Regions from separate parts of the Pectobacterium versatile genome, predicted to be linked through region 1. Evidence: predicted binding sites of a transcription regulator. Region 1 holds the regulator's gene; each other region holds the start of a gene.

Region 1 (3,842 bases):
AGCCTGCGCTACGCCTCGCTAGCAAATTGATTGATGCCACTTTTGCCGATCGCGTGTTCTTTGTTAACTCCGGCGCTGAGGCTAACGAAGCCGCCTTTAAACTGGCGCGTCACTATGCGGTTAAACGCCATAGTCCGTATAAAACCAAGATCATCGCCTTCTACAATGCGTTCCATGGCCGGACGCTGTTCACCGTCTCGGTTGGCGGACAGCCTAAATATGCTGATGGTTTCGGGCCTAAGCCTGCGGACATTGTCCATGTTCCCTTCAACGATCTGGCTGCGGTAAAAGCGGTGATGGACGATCACACCTGTGCGGTCGTGCTGGAGCCGATTCAAGGCGAGGGCGGAATTACGCCTGCGACGCCTGAGTTTTTACAAGGTGTGCGCGATCTGTGCGATCAACACAAAGCGCTGCTGGTATTTGATGAAGTGCAGAGTGGGATGGGGCGTACCGGTAAATTATTCAGCTACATGCACTACGGTATTACGCCGGATATTCTCACAACGGCTAAAGCATTGGGCGGCGGGTTCCCGATTAGCGCGATGCTGACGACGGAAGAGATCGCATCAGCCATGACGGTTGGGGTACACGGCACGACCTATGGCGGCAACCCGTTGGCCTGTGCGGTGGCGGAAGCCGCGCTGGATATCATTAACACGCCGGACGTGTTGTCGGGCGTGGCGGATCGTCACGATCGCTTTGTCAGTGAGCTTGAGAAAATCAATCAGCAGTACGGTGTATTCGAACAGGTTCGCGGTATGGGGCTGCTGCTGGGTGCAGAACTGAAACCGCAATGGCACGGTCGCGCGGGCGAGTTCCTGGCTGCCGCAACGGCTCAGGGGCTTATGGTACTGATGGCTGGGCCTAACGTGATCCGCTTTGTACCGTCTTTGATCATTGATGAAGACGATATTGCGCAGGGGATGGCGAAGTTCGCCAAAGCCGTCGCGCAGGTCGTTAACGCAGCAAACTGATTAGACATAAAAAAACGTAGGGAACGTTTTTCAACGTTGCGTTAGCAACGGCCCGAAGGGTGGCGAGCAGGAAGCTCGCCATAAAAAAAGCGTGAGGCCGAGGCTTCACGCTTTTTTATTGGTAGGGTACAGCGACAGGGGTTTAGCGAGTGCCGTAAACGACAATCGTTTTACCGTGTGCAGAGATCAGGTTCTGGTCTTCTAACATTTTCAGAATGCGGCCCACGGTTTCACGCGAGCAGCCAACGATTTGCCCAATTTCCTGACGGGTAATTTTAATTTGCATGCCATCTGGATGCGTCATGGCATCAGGTTGTTTGGCCAGGTTGAGTAGGGTTTGGGCAATACGGCCGGTCACATCAAGGAAGGCGAGGTTGCCGACTTTCTCAGAGGTAACCTGAAGTCTGCTTGCCATTTGCGCAGACAGACGCATGAGAATATCCGGGTTAACCTGGATGAGCTGGCGGAATTTTTTATAGGAAATTTCAGCCACTTCACAAGCGGTTTTTGCCCGAACCCAGGCACTGCGTTCCTGACCTTCTTCAAACAGGCCGAGCTCGCCGATAAAATCGCCCTGATTGAGGTAGGAGAGGATCATTTCCTTGCCTTCTTCATCTTTGATTAGCACTGCGACAGAGCCTTTCACGATGTAGTAAAGCGTTTCTGCTTTTTCACCTTGGTGAATCAGCGTGCTCTTCGATGGATACTTGTGAATATGACAATGGGAAAGGAACCATTCGAGAGTTGGGTCTGTTTGCGGTTTGCCGAGAACCATTCGCTATCATCCTCTGTTGTAATTCACTGCGCAAATTACAGGGGTCAGAGTTCCCTGTACGGCGTGTTTAACTGCTAAAAAATAAAATTCAGTCTAGGCAGAATGACGTCAGGGAATATACTGGAACCACTGTACCCTTGATTTTCCGGTTGCTGCCTTGCCGCATCGTAAACGTGGCTGGGTATATCTGGCCACGTAATCATCTTCTTCGTTTCTGGGTTTGTCCAGAAAAGGTCTATTCTATTTTCGTTTTAACACAGCTTTAAGGATGTGTCTTGTGTTGTCTCGCTTCAGCATGACAAAGCTCTGATTAACGCTGGTTTTTGTACAGTAACGATATAAATTTTCAAAAAATTTTTAGTGGAGAGGCATCATGCAGGCTCGGGTAAAATGGGTTGAAGGCTTAACGTTTTTGGGCGAATCCGCATCAGGGCATCAGATATTGATGGACGGCAATTCTGGCGATAAAGCGCCCAGTCCGATGGAAATGGTATTGATGTCCGTAGGAGGATGCAGCGCGATTGACGTGGTGTCGATTCTGCAAAAAGGTCGCAACGATGTGGCGGATTGTGAGGTGAAATTAACGTCAGAGCGTCGGTCTGACGCGCCGCGTTTATTTACCCACATCAATCTGCATTTTATCGTGACGGGAAAAGGACTGACTGACAAAGTTGTTGAGCGAGCTGTCGCCCTGTCGGCGGAAAAGTACTGTTCTGTGGCACTGATGCTGGGCAAAGCCGTTGAGGTGACGCACAGCCACGAAGTTAGGGTGCTGGAGTAATTTCTTTCTCTGGGCACGACGCTGCCGTGCCCGTTTAGCTTATTCGATCGTTTTCCCTTCGATTAACCGCTGCACCAGCGGTGCCATGATTAATTCCATCGCCAACCCCATCTTCCCGCCGGGAACGACCAGCGTGTTGATATGGGAGATAAATGAACCCTGCAACATGGCGAGCAGATAGGGATAATCAATATTATCCAATCCCTGAAAGTGAATCACGACGAAGCTTTCGTCCAGTGAGGGAATCGACTTGGCGGCGAACGGGTTGGAGGTGTCCACGGTAGGCACGCGCTGGAAGTTGATGTGTGTGCGAGAGAACTGCGGCGTTATGTAGGTGATGTAGTCTTCCATCGAGCGGACGACGGAATCCATCACCGCTTCACGCGAATGGCCGCGCTCATTGACGTCACGAATCAGCTTTTGGATCCATTCCAGGTTGACGATTGGCACCACGCCGACGAGCAAATCGACATGCTGTGCCACGTCGTTTTGCTCGGTGACCACGCCGCCGTGCAGCCCTTCATAGAACAGAATGTCGGTGGGTTCCGGCATCGGCTCCCACGGTGTGAACGTCCCAGGAACCTGATTATAGGGAATCGCTTCATCGTAGGTATGCAGATATTTGCGCGTCTGGCCGCGCCCGTGCAGGCCATATTCGATAAACGACTGTTCTAGCAGGCTGAAATCATTCGCTTCCGGGCCGAAATAGCTGATGTGGCGTCCTGAATCACGCGCTTTACGAATCGCCATATCCATTTCCGGGCGGGTATAGCGGTGAAAGCTATCGCCTTCCAACTGGGCTGCACGCAGATCAAACTGCTGGAAAATCTTACGGAAGGCCAGACTGGTTGTTGTGGTTCCCGCTCCGCTGGAGCCGGTAACCGCAATAATCGGATGCTGATGTGACATAAGGCGCGTGACTCCGTGATCGCGAGGTTCGCATAGACCGAAGGCCTGCGCGTATCCTCAAAAAAGACGTAATTAGTTATCATTGTTAGCATGTTTGGCGCGTTCTTTCACGACTTTCGCCATGCTCAATAAGGGGCATGTCCTCCGGCATTGAGCTGGTTGCGGGGCATGATATTGAGCGTTTCATGTAACTCAGACCACACCAATACCACCTCGCCAGATTGGAGCTGGCTGCGGATATCTTCCACTTTCTGCGCCAGCGATCGCTCCTGTTCGCCGTAATCGGTGCCTTCCCGCAGGACGAAAGATTCAATGATGCTATCTAGTGTTTCTGGATCGAGCTGTTGCCAGGGAATAATCACGCCATTCCTCCTGAATAAAAAGTTCCTGAATAAAAAGT
Region 2 (3,842 bases), 2.0 Mb from region 1:
AATCACTTTAACCAGCGTATACGGCTGTGCGCCCGCGCCGACGGTGCCGACGTGGCAATCAAACGCGCCGCCCGCCAGAATGACCGTTTCGGGGATGCCGAGCCGCTGCGCCCATTCTGCGGTGATGGTGCCGACTGGTTGTTCGGCGGTCCAGGTATCGGTAAACAGCGGGTACTGTAATTTCTCGGTCAGGCAGGGATCGAGTGCGTGCAAGAAATCTTTCGGCGGCAGTCCGCCCCAGCTTGGATGCCAGAGCGATTTGTGTCCGGCGCTGCACCGGCCACGGCGAATATCGGCAGGCGCTTGCGTACCAGAAAGCAGGGCGGGCACCCAGTCGCACAGTTCTATCCAAGAAACGGCGGCCTGACGCACCGCCGCATCGTCGCGCGAGACATGTAGAATTTTGGCCCAGAACCACTCGGACGAATAAACGCCGCCGATATAGCGGGTGTAATCCGGAAATTGTCCGCTGCGGCACAGTGCATTGATGGCTTCCGCTTCTTCTATTGCCGTGTGGTCTTTCCACAGCACGAACATTGCATTGGGGTTGTCGGCAAACTCGGGGCGTAGTGCGAGGATCTGACCTTGCTCATCAATCGGTGCGGGGGTTGACCCGGTCGAATCCACGCCAATACCGATGATGCTCTGCCGCTGTTCGTTCGTCAGACGGGAAACCACGACCTTAACCGCCTGTTCCAGCGATTCAATATAGTCCAGTGGGTGATGTCTGAACTGGTTGTTGGCAGGCTGACAATATTTCCCCTCGCGCCAGCGGGGGTAGTAGACCACTTCTGTTTCCAACTCTTGCCCGCTTTGGCAGTCAACGGCTAAGGCGCGTACCGAATCACTGCCGAAGTCGAGACCAATCGTAATAGCGCCCGCACTCATGCTTTGCTCCTCATTAATCCCAGATCGTTGGTGTTTACGATGGCAGGGATAACGAGAGGCGGTGAGGAGCGGTTAGCTGGAAGTATGTATTTTTCTGTCGCCAGCAGCCATTTTGTGATGCTGGTCAAAGGTTAATGATTGGTTAAATTCGCTAAATGTATGCACAAACCTGTCATTGTTCCGGACTGTGATAAAGCTCTACATTCTTACCGAGAATAACGACTAAAACATAAAGCGTCTGAATGCTACTGAGTAAAGGAATCGTGCTAAGTCTGTGTTTTTCCTTTATCCAGACCGGAAATACCCTACCAGGAACTCGAACTCGTTTCAGCGTCGCTGACGAATGAAAAGATAATTACACCGGAGAACATCATGCATAAATTCACTAAGGCGCTGGCAGCAATCGGGTTGGCCGCTGTTATGTCACAATCAGCTATGGCAGAGAACTTAAAGCTGGGCTTTCTGGTTAAACAACCGGAAGAACCCTGGTTCCAGACGGAATGGAAGTTCGCTGATAAAGCAGGGAAAGACCTTGGTTTTGATGTGATAAAAATCGCGGTTCCTGATGGTGAAAAGACCCTGAATGCGATCGACAGTCTGGCGGCCAGTGGCGCGAAAGGCTTCGTTATCTGTACGCCGGATCCGAAGTTGGGGCCAGCTATTATAGCGAAAGCACGCAGCTACAATCTGAAAGTGATCGCGGTTGATGACCAGTTCGTGAACGCCAAAGGCCAACCGATGGATACCGTGCCATTGGTGATGATGGCGGCCACCAAAATTGGTGAGCGTCAGGGTCAGGAACTGTATAAAGAGATGACCAAGCGCGGCTGGAAAGTAGAGGAAACCGCCGTGATGGCGATTACCGCTGATGAGCTGGATACCGCACGTCGCCGCACGTCTGGCTCTATGGACGCGCTGAAAACCGCAGGGTTCCCAGAAAAACAGATCTACAAAGTACCGACCAAATCTAACGATATCCCCGGAGCGTTTGACGCCGCTAACTCCATGCTGGTTCAGCACCCTGGTGTGAAAAACTGGCTGATTATCGGCATGAACGACAACACCGTGCTGGGTGGCGTGCGTGCAACGGAAGGTCAGGGCTTTAAAGCCGCAAACGTCATTGGTATTGGTATCAACGGCGTGGATGCGGTGAGCGAGCTGTCTAAAGGTCAGGCAACGGGCTTCTTTGGTTCACTGCTGCCAAGCCCGGATATCCACGGTTACAAGAGTATCCAGATGTTGAACGACTGGGTCACCAAAGGCGTGGAGCCGGAGAAATTCACCGAAGTGACCGACGTGGTGCTGATCACTCGTGACAACTTTAAGGTCGAACTGGAGAAAAAAGGCCTGATGTAATCACGCCTGATTTCGTAAAGACGCGGATAACGCCGGTCAGCATGACGCTGGTCGAGGTTATCCGCGCTCTACCTGCATCGTTATGAGGAAACAGACATGACAGCACAGTCACCCTATTTGTCGTTTCATGGGATTGGTAAAGAATTTCCCGGTGTTAAGGCGCTTTCGGATATCAGTTTTTCCTGCCATGCCGGCCAGATCCATGCATTGATGGGGGAAAACGGGGCGGGCAAGTCGACGCTGTTAAAGATCCTGAGCGGTAACTATTCACCGTCAGCGGGCGAAATTCATATTCAGGGCAAACCCGTGCAGTTCAACAACACGATGGATGCCCTGAATGCGGGCGTTGCTATCATTTATCAGGAACTGCATCTGGTGCCGGAAATGACGGTCGCCGAGAACATCTACTTAGGTCAGCTGCCGCATAAATACGGCATGGTGAACTATTCGCTGCTGCGTTATGAAGCCAAACTTCAGTTGCAGCATCTGGGGTTAGATATCGATCCTGATACCCCACTGAAATACCTCTCTATCGGGCAATGGCAGATGGTGGAAATCGCCAAGGCGCTGGCCCGTAACGCCAAGGTTATTGCTTTTGATGAACCGACCAGTTCACTGTCTGCCCGTGAAATTGAGCAGCTTTTCCGCGTGATTAAGGAATTGCGCAGTGAAGGCCGGGTCATTTTGTACGTTTCGCACCGGATGGAAGAAATTTTTGCGCTGAGCGATGCCATTACCGTGTTTAAAGATGGCCGCTATGTGCGCACGTTCGACGATATGCAGCAGGTGAACCATGAGTCGCTGGTACAGGCGATGGTAGGGCGTAACCTGGGGGATATCTATGGTTATGCGCCGCGTCCGCACGGCGAAGAGCGTCTGACGCTGAAAGACGTGAAAGCGCCGGGCGTGAAATCCACTGTTTCCCTGAACGTGAAGCGGGGGGAAATTGTCGGGCTATTTGGTCTGGTGGGGGCGGGTCGCAGCGAACTGATGAAAGGGCTGTTTGGCGCGACCAGAATCACCAACGGTCAGGTGTTGCTGGATGGCAAACCGCTGGTAGTGAATTCCCCCATTGATGCGATTCGTCAGGGTGTGATGCTCTGCCCGGAAGATCGCAAGGCGGACGGTATCATTCCGGTGCACTCGGTGCGTGACAATATCAATATCAGCGCAAGGCGTAAGAGCCTGAAAGCTGCCTTTATTATTAATAATCAGTGGGAAGTGGATAACGCCGCGAAGCGCATTGCGGCGTTGAATATCAAAACACCGTCCGATGAACAGCTGATTATGAATCTTTCCGGGGGAAACCAGCAGAAAGCCATTCTTGGCCGCTGGCTGTCCGAAGAGATGAAGGTCATTTTGCTCGATGAACCTACGCGCGGCATTGACGTCGGCGCGAAGCACGAAATTTATCATGTCATCTATGAACTAGCGAATCAGGGGATCGCGGTGCTGTTTGCCTCCAGCGATTTACCAGAAGTGCTTGGGCTGGCCGACCGGATTATCGTCATGCGCGAAGGTGCCGTCTCCGGCGAACTGCTGCATACCGATGCCACAGAGCAGAAGGTGCTCAGTCTGGCTATGTTACGAACCCCCGA
Region 3 (3,842 bases), 1.3 Mb from region 1:
GACGACCACCACCACGACGTTCTGGCTGTGCGACTGCATCACCCAGCAATTGCATATTCATTGGTTTGTTCAGAATACGCGTGCGGGTAAAGTGTGATAACAGGTCGCCCGGCATACCTTTCGGCAGTTCAATCGTCGAGTGAGACGCGAACAGCTTGATGTTACCGATGTAGCGGCTGCTGATATCCCCTTCGTTGGCGATAGCACCAACAATGTGGCGAACTTCAACGCCGTCATCACGACCCACTTCGATACGATACAGTTGCATTTCACCCGCATCACGACGCTCACGACGCTGTGGACGGTCACCATCACGGGGTTCACGGGAATCGCGAGCATCGCGGGGTTCACGGCGACGATCGCCACGTGAATCACTACGAGACTCATCACGATCGCGGTATTCGCGGCGCGGACGGAATGCCGGATCTGGCGGCAGAATCAGAGGACGTTCGCCTTGCGCCATTTTCAGCAGCGCAGCAGCCAGCGTTTCAACATCCAACTCTTCCTGCGGTTGCAATTTCGTCAACAGCGCACGGTACATATCCAGATCGCTGCTTTCCAGTTGTTGCTGTACTTTAGCGGCAAACTTAGCCAGACGGCGTTGGCCCAGCAATTCTGCATTTGGCAATTCCACTTCAGGAATCGTCAGCTTCATTGTGCGTTCAACGTTGCGCAGTAGGCGGCGTTCACGGTTTTCAACAAACAGCAGTGCACGACCCGCACGACCTGCACGGCCCGTACGACCAATACGGTGGACGTAAGACTCGGAATCCATTGGGATATCGTAGTTGACAACCAAGCTGATACGCTCAACGTCAAGACCACGCGCCGCAACGTCGGTTGCGATCAGGATATCCAGACGACCATCTTTCAGACGCTCCAGCGTTTGTTCACGCAGCGCCTGATTCATGTCACCGTTCAGCGCGGCGCTGTTGTAACCGCTACGCTCCAGGGCTTCGGCCACTTCCAGCGTCGCGTTTTTGGTACGAACGAAAATAATCGCCGCATCAAAATCTTCTGCTTCCAGGAAACGTACCAGCGCTTCATTTTTACGCATACCCTGCACCGTCCAGTAGCTCTGGCTGATATCTGGACGCGTAGTCACGCTTGATTGAATGCGAACTTCTTGTGGATCTTTCATGAAACGGCGCGTAATGCGGCGAATCGCTTCAGGCATGGTCGCAGAGAACAGCGCAGTCTGATGTTCAGCAGGGATCTGAGCCATGATGTTTTCAACATCTTCGATGAAGCCCATACGCAGCATTTCATCAGCTTCATCCAGCACCAAACCACTCAGGTTGGACAGATCCAGCGTACCACGCTTCAGGTGATCCAACAGACGGCCCGGCGTACCCACAACGATCTGTGCTCCACCACGCAATGCGCGCAGTTGGACGTCATAACGCTGGCCACCGTACAGGGCAACGACGTTAACGCCATGCATATGCTTGGCAAAATCATTACAGGCTTCAGCAACCTGGACAGCCAGTTCGCGGGTTGGAGCCAACACCAACATCTGAGGCGCTTTTAACTCAGGCTTTAAATTATTGAGTAATGGCAGAGCAAAAGCCGCAGTTTTACCACTGCCGGTCTGTGCCATACCCAGCACATCACGACCGTTCAGCAGGTGGGGAATACATTCAGCCTGAATTGGCGACGGTTTTTCATAGCCCAGATCGGTCAGGGCGTTAATAATAGGAGCAGACAGCCCCAAATCGGAAAAAGAAGTAAATAAATCAGTCATGTACACGTGCCTCATTAAACATGGCGGCCAGTCTACATAACTCGTCGTGAAAATTTTCAGTCATTTTCATTGAAAAGTGTGAACCGGCTCAAATTGGATTAAAAAGCGAACAAAAAAGCCCTCACCCGTGAAGGTGATAACCGAAGTTTTTTCAGGCTGATTAAGTGTTCGTCAGCTATTGCTGGTCCGATCCTGATAGGTCGTCTTGCTCTTGGCCTAATAGCGCCAATTCCAACAATGCATAGCGGTGCTCAACAAAGTTATGGACGTTGTTGGCAACCGTCAGCTTGAACAGCGCCAAAGCGGTGTTCTTGTCCCCCAGACTTAGGTAGTGCTTACCTAAATAGAAGTCAGTTTCACTGAGATGCTCAGCGAGCGAAGTGTTATCCGTAGCTTCTACCTGCAAACGCTGCATCAGTGTTTTTTCACTGATACTGCCCAGATAGAATTCGACAATATTCCATCCCCAAGGCCCTTTCTTGGCGTCGTCATAGCGTTTCTTCAACGCAATTTTGGCCGTCTCTGGATTGATTTCTCGCTCCACAAGATACAGCCACAACGAACGGAAAGGATCATTCGGATCGTCTCGATAAAACGCCAGCAGATCATCCTGCGCTAACAGGTAGCGACCGCCATAATACAAAGCGATGCCCCGGTTTAAACGCGCATAATTGTAAGTTGGATCAAGCTCTAGTACAGAATCAAACGCTTCATAGGCAGCATCAAAATTACCTGCCTGCGTTAAATAGATACCCAAATAGTTAAAAACTTCTGGAATATCAGGGCGGATCGTCAACGCTTGTGAAAAATCATTCCGCGCCAATGCCCGTAACCCGAGACTATCATACAGCACTCCGCGCTCATATAATAGCTGTGCTCGCTCATCATCGGTTAATGCCCGGCTTGCAAGGATTTGTTCCATGCGTGCCAGAATCACTTCCTGCTGCAAAGTAGGCTGTAATGGAATCGCCAATACTGCGTCTTTACGCCAATCAGTGTTGCTGCATCCTGCCAGCATGAGTGCTGTTGCAACATAACACCAGCGCAAGAAAGGCTTCATTTCCCACTCCCGAAGACAAACATTGGATGAACATCCTGTCCCGGACCGCTCAACGTAAGAGCATCCATTCCCTTACGATACACGCAGCACCTTGCCATGATAATCAGACAAGGTGCCATAAGACCGTTTTCTAACAGTCGTTATTCCTCAGAAGACGGGGCTGCCGCTTCCTGAGTTTGCGCATTTGCTTCTTTGATGCTTAAGCGCACACGGCCCTGGCGATCAACTTCCAGAACCTTGACCGGCACTTCCTGACCCATTTGCAGGTAATCAGTCACTTTCTCTACGCGCTTGTCGGCGATCTGAGAAATGTGCACCAGGCCTTCTTTGCCGCCGCCAATAGCGACGAAAGCACCAAAATCAACGATGCGGGTAACTTTACCCTGATACACACGGCCGACTTCGATTTCGGCAGTGATCTCTTCAATACGACGAATTGCGTGTTTCGCTTTTTCGCCGTCGGTTGAAGCGATTTTCACAGTACCATCGTCTTCGATTTCAATTGTCGTGCCCGTTTCTTCCGTCAGTGCACGAATCACAGAACCACCTTTACCGATCACGTCTTTAATCTTATCGGTACTGATCTTGATGGTGTGAATACGCGGTGCGAATTCAGAGATATCACCACGCGGTGAGCTGATCGCCTGCTCCATCACGCCCAGAATGTGCAAACGTGCACCTTTGGCTTGATTCAAAGCAACCTGCATGATCTCACGGGTAATCCCTTCGATCTTGATATCCATCTGCAGCGCAGTGATACCTTCACGGCTACCGGCAACTTTGAAGTCCATATCGCCCAGGTGGTCTTCATCACCCAGAATGTCGGACAGAACAACAAAGTTATCGCCTTCTTTCACCAGACCCATCGCGATACCCGCAACGGCTGATTTAATTGGCACACCTGCATCCATCAGTGCCAGAGAAGCACCGCAGACAGAAGCCATGGAAGAAGAACCGTTGGATTCAGTGATTTCAGACACGACACGCACGGTGTACGGGAATTCGTTCGCCTTAGGCATAACGGCCAACACGCCACGC

The links. Region 1 encodes CRP, which controls carbon source genes, mostly activating them, when cyclic AMP is high. Its sites were predicted from a motif close to ATGTGANNNNNNTCACAT; they were not measured.
Region 2: a site for CRP is predicted at 1,001-1,018, ahead of EIP93_RS11340 (arabinose ABC transporter substrate-binding protein). Genes of this name have one in related genera too.
Region 3: a site for CRP is predicted at 1,821-1,838, ahead of yrbN (protein YrbN). Genes of this name have one in related genera too.

What each region holds. Positions count from the first base shown of each region.
Region 1 is NZ_CP034276.1:4,455,622-4,459,463, reverse strand. Features, by position in the region: gene argD (bifunctional acetylornithine/succinyldiaminopimelate transaminase) at 1-977, shown strand, start outside; gene crp (cAMP-activated global transcriptional regulator CRP) at 1,120-1,752, opposite strand; gene EIP93_RS20230 (OsmC family protein) at 2,126-2,533, shown strand; gene EIP93_RS20225 (phosphoribulokinase) at 2,573-3,442, opposite strand; gene EIP93_RS20220 (YheU family protein) at 3,568-3,804, opposite strand; gene EIP93_RS20215 (hydrolase) at 3,801-3,842, opposite strand, start outside.
Region 2 is NZ_CP034276.1:2,498,948-2,502,789, forward strand. Features, by position in the region: gene EIP93_RS11335 (ribulokinase) at 1-888, opposite strand, end outside; gene EIP93_RS11340 (arabinose ABC transporter substrate-binding protein) at 1,261-2,244, shown strand; gene araG (L-arabinose ABC transporter ATP-binding protein AraG) at 2,341-3,842, shown strand, end outside.
Region 3 is NZ_CP034276.1:798,772-802,613, reverse strand. Features, by position in the region: gene EIP93_RS03715 (DEAD/DEAH family ATP-dependent RNA helicase) at 1-1,744, opposite strand, end outside; gene yrbN (protein YrbN) at 1,737-1,808, opposite strand; gene nlpI (lipoprotein NlpI) at 1,920-2,804, opposite strand; gene pnp (polyribonucleotide nucleotidyltransferase) at 2,945-3,842, opposite strand, start outside.